Linked DNA regions of Megalodesulfovibrio gigas DSM 1382 = ATCC 19364. The protein of the gene in region 1 interacts with the protein of each later gene in a pairwise test. Links are inferred from orthologs where the notes say so. Each region holds a gene or a part of one and is shown on either strand. Other genes may lie near its edges.

The links.
Region 2: the proteins of DGI_RS15915 (region 1) and DGI_RS01865 interact in binary tests that used the Escherichia coli proteins (3 or more experiments, as listed by UniProt). The link is inferred for Megalodesulfovibrio gigas DSM 1382 = ATCC 19364 from one-to-one orthologs.

The regions. Positions count from the first base shown.
Region 1 is NC_022444.1:3,610,729-3,613,776, forward strand. Bases 34-3,009 are described here. They hold DGI_RS15915 (chromosomal replication initiator protein DnaA), read left to right. Parts: upstream 34-776; coding sequence 777-2,243; downstream 2,244-3,009. Other genes in these bases: thyX (FAD-dependent thymidylate synthase), read left to right, coding at 34-335; DGI_RS15920 (UPF0280 family protein), read right to left, coding at 2,287-3,009. In the rest of the region: more of thyX, read left to right, coding at 1-33; more of DGI_RS15920, read right to left, coding at 3,010-3,048. UniProt on the Escherichia coli protein: Plays an essential in the initiation and regulation of chromosomal replication. Binds in an ATP-dependent fashion to the origin of replication (oriC) to initiate formation of the DNA replication initiation complex once per cell cycle.
Region 2 is NC_022444.1:427,803-430,606, forward strand. What follows is about bases 1-2,732. They hold DGI_RS01865 (D-sedoheptulose 7-phosphate isomerase), read left to right. Parts: upstream 1-917; coding sequence 918-1,547; downstream 1,548-2,732. Other genes in these bases: amrB (AmmeMemoRadiSam system protein B), read left to right, coding at 1-832; DGI_RS01870 (FmdB family zinc ribbon protein), read left to right, coding at 1,617-1,871; hemC (hydroxymethylbilane synthase), read left to right, coding at 1,883-2,732. Also shown: more of hemC, read left to right, coding at 2,733-2,804. UniProt on the Escherichia coli protein: Required for the timely initiation of chromosomal replication via direct interactions with the DnaA initiator protein.

The DNA.
Region 1 (3,048 bases):
TTGCCAGCGCATACCAGGAATTGAAAGCCCTGCTGGAAGCCGCAGGCCGCGGCGCCAAGGCCAAGGAAGATGCGCGGTTCGTGCTGCCGCAGGCGGCGGAGTCCAAGATTGTTGTCACCATGAACTGCCGGTCGCTCCTGCATTTTTTCTCCCTGCGCTGCTGCAGCCGGGCGCAGTGGGAAGTGCGCGGCCTGGCCAACGACATGCTGGCCCTGTGCCGGGATGCCCTGCCGGAACTCTTTGCCGCGGCCGGGGCCCGGTGCGAACAATTGGGCTACTGTCCCGAGGGCGAGCGCTTCACCTGTGGCCGGTACCCCCTTCGCACGATCGCCTGATTCGCCTCAAATTTGTAACGTTACGCACGATGAAGATACACTCCCTGAGGGGGGGAAGAATGGTCGATTTTGCCTGAGAAACCGGCGTGTGGGAGTGGTTGCTTGTCTCGTCGCGCGCCGGTTTTGCCCAAGCTGGGAGGGCTGTCAACCCCCTCCGGAGGGCAAAAAAATGCATCACCATCAGAAAAATTGAATATGGCGAGATCGTCCTGTGGAAAACTATTTTCAACAGGTGTGGATAAAAAAAGCGGATACCTGTGGAAACCCTTGTCCCGCGAGGGTTCAGCAGGGTGAAGCAGTCTAAAGGATTTCTCGTCTCATTCTATTATTCAAGATGGTTATGGCGATCCAACCCTATGGAAAGCAACCGAAGGCAACTTCTTCCGCCGACTCTTTTTCGCCCCTTGCTCCGAGCCGTGTGCCCTTGTAGAGCTTTACCCCATGAACACGCATTGGGACCAGATTCGTCAAATCCTGCAGAAAACGGTCAATCCTGGCTTGTTTCAGGTCTGGATTGCCCCCCTTACGGCCGTTTCAAGCGGCCCAAATCTATGCCTGAAGGCACCGAATGAATTTGTAGCCATCTGGGTTCGTGACCGCTTGCTGGAGCAGATTCGGCAGGCGGCGGTGGCAGTGCTGGGCAGGCAGGTGGAGATCACGGTCTCGGCGGATCCTGTTGGCGAGGCGGGCGATGCCCTGCTGACGGCTGCGGCCGTTGTCGGGTCTGGCGCCAGCTCGCGCGGCGGAAGTGTGTCTGGCGGTGCTGTCGTGGCCCGGCCGGCTCCGCTTCCTCGCAGTGCGTCTCACGCGTGTTCTGCCCCCACCGGCTCGCGGCAATTGGGGCTGCCTTTGCAGCCCGATGCACCCCGTTCCCGCCCCTGCTGGCAATTCTCCTTCGACGACTTCGTCGTCGGCCCCAGCAATCAGCTGGCTTATGCCGCAAGCCGAGCCTTGTGCGACAAGCAATTGGAATCCGAGCAGGTGTTCCTTTCTTCCACTCCCGGCCTGGGCAAGACGCACTTGCTGCAAGCCGTGGGACGGAGCCTGTGTTCCCACTCGAATCGCCAGCAGGCGCGGGTTGAGTATCTCACGGCCGAGGAATTCGGCAGACTGTGGGTGCAGTCGTTGCGCAGTAACGAGCTGGAGCGCTTCAAGGCCCGGTTCCGGGAGGGCGTGGATCTGCTGCTGCTGGAGGACGTGCATTTCTTCCAGGGCAAGGAGAAGATGCAGGACGAGCTGCTTTCCACCATGAAGGCGCTTCGCAACCGTGGGGCCAAGGTTATCCTGACGTCTTCGTTCCTGCCCCGCGAACTCAAGGACGTGGATTCCACCCTGGCTTCGCGGTTCTGCTCGGGCTTTCTGGCGGTCATCGAGAAGCCCGGCTTCGAGACCCGCAAGCGCATTCTGGAGCAGAAGGCCAAGAGCTTCCACGTGGCCCTGCCCAACCAGGTGACGGAATTGCTGGCGGAACGCATCAACACGGACATTCGCCAGCTGGAATCCTGCCTGCAGAACCTCATCCTCAAGGCCCGGCTGCTCAATCACAAGATCACCCTGGAACTGGCCTGCGAGGTGCTCAGCCACTACGAGCCGGAAATTCCGCACTTTTCCATGGATCGGATCATCGACTTTGTGTGCGACGCCTTTGAGCTTTCCCCCACCGAGTTGCGGTCCAAGAGCCGGCAGCGCCAGATTGTGCAGGCCCGCAACGCCGCCTACTTCCTGGCCCGCAAGCACACTGAACTGTCCTTGCAGGACATCGGCAACCGCTTCAACCGCAAGCACTCCACCGTCATCAAGGGCATCACGAACATTGAGCGCGAGATGAACCTGGAGACTCCCGTGGGCCGGCAGCTTTCCCGCACCGTGGAGCTGGCCAAGGCCTACTGCCGGGTGGGCGCCCGGTAGCAGAATACCCCCGGGCGGTTGTTCGACTGGCCCGTTTCGCGAATCAGCAGCCGCACAGCTCCATTTTTCCCCAGACGCCGACTTTTCCCTGGCACACGGCCAGCACGCCTTCCACCCGCAGGGGAGGCGGCAGGCCGGCCAGGGTTTGTGCGTGGGCGAGGACGGCGGGGATGTCCTTGCCGGAGCGCAGGCGGTTGCACAGGGCTGTGGCTGCGGCGTCGGCCATGGCGGCGGAGGGGCTGCGCACCACCACCAGCTCGGCCTTGCCGAAGGACAGGGAGTGGCCGATGGTGGCCGAGGAGCTGCACAGGGAGCAGGGCAGATCCTCCGGCTGCAGCAGCAGGCCCAGCCGGGCCTGGCCGGACGGATCGGGCAGGGCGGCCACCACGCGGGGCGTGTCTGCCATCAAAAAAATATCGCCACCGTTTTCCACCAGGGCGGTGCGGCAGCCGGCGGCAGCCAGGGCGCGGGCCACGTGTTCCGCCACCACGCCGGCCACGGCGGCCATGGGCCCCACGTTGCACAGGGCCGTGGCGTGGCACATGGCCTGCACGATCTCCGAGGCGTCCGACGGCACGGGCGGCACGGGCGGCACGGGCGGCACGGGCAAGGGCGCCAGGGCGGTCTGGAAGTGGGGATCCAGGAGGATGGCCGTCTGGACCATGGCCCGGACCTTGCGCAGGGCCTCCGAGGCCAGGGCCACGAGATCCACGCCCGGGAGGGCCTGGGCCACGATGTGCAGATCGCTCTGGGCCTGGACCAGCTGGAAGGCCGTCTCGCCGGTCTGACAGGCCGTCAGGCGGCG
Region 2 (2,804 bases), 3.2 Mb from region 1 along the record:
GCATCGCACTCCCGTCGTCGCCGGCAGATTCTATGAGCTTTCCCCAGACCGTCTGCGCCAGGATGTGCAGACCCGGCTCGCCCTCGGGCAGGCCCTGCGCGAAACCGGGCAGGCCCTGCCCGGACGCACCCTGCTGGCCATGGTGCCCCATGCCGGCTTTGTCTACTCCGGCGACGTGGCCGGCAAGACCATCGGCGCCGCCGCCCTGGCAGACACCCTGCTGCTCCTGGGGCCCAACCACACCGGCCAGGGCGCGGCACTGGCCCTCTGGCCCGACGGCAGCTGGCGCATTCCCACCGGCGACGTGCCCGTGGATGCGCCCCTGGCCCAGGCCCTGCTGCATGCAGCCCCCCGCCTGACGCCGGACGCCACCGCCCACCGCGGCGAACATTCCCTGGAAGTGCTGCTGCCGTTCCTGCTGCAGGCCAATCCTGCCTGCCGCATTGTGCCCGTGGCCGTGGCTGAACCCGCCCTGGGGCCGCTGCTGGCCGTGGCGCATGCCATGGCCGGCGTGCTGCGCGCGTGGCCGGAGCCGGTGAGCATTGTTGTCAGTTCCGACATGAGCCACTACCTGCCCCAGGACCTCGCCGCCGCCCAGGATCGCAAGGCCCTGGACCGGGTGCTGGCCCTGGATCCCGAAGGCCTGCATGCCACGGTGCGGCGCGAGCGCATCAGCATGTGCGGGGTGCTGCCCATGACCCTGGGCCTGGCAATCGCCCGGGAGCTGGACGCCGCGCCGCCGGTGCTGGTGGAGTACACCACCTCCGGCCAGGTGAGCGGCGACTACGCACAAGTGGTGGGCTACGCCGGCGTCCTGGTGCAGACCGCCTGACGCGACGGCCCGCCATTGCCAGACGCCGGCGCTTACGATAAGGATCGCCATTCGTCTGCCGCCCTTGCGGCGAGGAGAAGCCGCCATGTCCGAAAAAGCCCTTTCCCTTGTTCTCACCCATGGCCAGGACGGCGCCATGCTGCGCGCCGACTTCTTCCACGGCCACGCCCAGTTGGTGGTGGATATTTCCCGGCATATCGCCCTGCGCCTTGCCGAAGGCGGCAAGATCCTGCTCTGCGGCAACGGTGGCAGCGCGGCGGACGCCCAGCATCTGGCCGCCGAATGGGTGAACCGCTATCAGATGGAACGGCCGCCCCTGCCTGCCCTGGCCCTGACCACGGATACGTCCATCCTCACGGCCATCGGCAACGACTACGGCTACGAACTCGTCTTCAAAAAGCAGGTCCAGGCCCTGGCCGGCGCCGGGGATGTGCTGCTGGCCTTCTCCACCTCGGGCAACAGCGCCAACGTGATCCACGCCCTCAAGGCCGCCCGGGACAAGCGCTGCCTCACCGTGGGATTTTCCGGCGAAAGCGGCGGGGAGATGGCCCCCCTGTGCGATTATCTGGTGGCCGTGCCGTCCAACATCACTGCCCTCATCCAGGAAGTGCACATCGCCGTGGGCCATTGCCTGTGCCGGCTGGTGGATTATTTTCTGTTCGAAGCCGTGCTGGAGCTGGAACCGTACCTGTCCAGCAACGCCCCCCGGCCGTAACCCGTTCCCCGCCGGACGCGGCGCGACTGCCGCGGGGAACCGTGCGAATACATGTCAGAGGAGAGTGTCATGCCGATTTTTGAATACCGTTGCGGCCAGTGCGGCCGTGAATTCGAGGAACTGGTTTTCAAGGACGATGCCGCCGTGCCCTGCCCCAAGTGCGGCAGCACCGAGACGGAAAAGCTCATGAGCTGCTGCCGGTTCAAGACCGGGCCGAGCCCCTTCCCGTACAAGGACCAGGCCATCCCGGCGCCCGCAGCCGGCCCCTCCTCGCGCAGCGCCTGCGCAAGCTGCAGCGGCGGCAGCTGCGCCACCTGCAAGTAGCCGGGATGCCGATGCAACGACTCGTCATCGCCACCCGCGGCTCCAAGCTCGCCCTCTGGCAGGCCAACCACATCAAGTCCCAGCTGGAACTGCGCCACGGCAACGCCGTGGCCGTGGAACTGCTGATCCTCAAGACCAAGGGCGACAAGATTCTGGATGTCCCCCTGGCCAAGGTGGGCGGCAAGGGCCTGTTCGTCAAGGAAATCGAAGATGCCCTGCTGGATGGCCGGGCCGATCTGGCCGTGCACTCCATGAAAGACGTGCCCGTGGAGCTGCCCGAAGGGCTGGTGCTGGGCATTGTGCCGCCGCGGGAGCTGGTGACGGACTGCCTGCTCAGCGTGCACTGGCCCACCCTGGAAAGCCTGCCCCTGGGTGCGGTGGTGGGCACCTCCAGCCTGCGCCGGCAGTGCCAGCTCAGGGCCCTGCGGCCGGATCTGCAGCTGGAGCACCTGCGCGGCAATGTGGACACCCGCCTGAACAAGCTCCTGGCCGGGGAGTTCGCCGCCATTGTCATGGCCACGGCCGGCATGCGCCGCCTGGGCCTCAAGGCCCCGCACATGCAGGAGCTGGGGCCCCCGCACTTCCTCCCCGCCGTGGGCCAGGGGGCGTTGGGGATCGAATACTGTCAGGATCGCGCCGATCTGCTGGAATATCTTGGATTCATGGATCACCCCCCCACGCGCATCACCGTGGAGGCCGAACGCGGCTTCCTCACCGGGCTCAACGGCGGCTGCCAGGTGCCCATTGCCGCCCATGGCGTGCTGGACGGCAAAACCGTGCGCCTTGAAGGTCTGGTGGCCGATCCGGACACCGGCGAAACCATCCGCCGCAGCACCGAAGGCCCGGCGCATCAGGCCTTCGCCCTGGGCCTGGCCCTGGCCGACACCGTGCTCGCCGCCGGCGGCAAGGTCATCCTGGACCGCGTCTACGCCG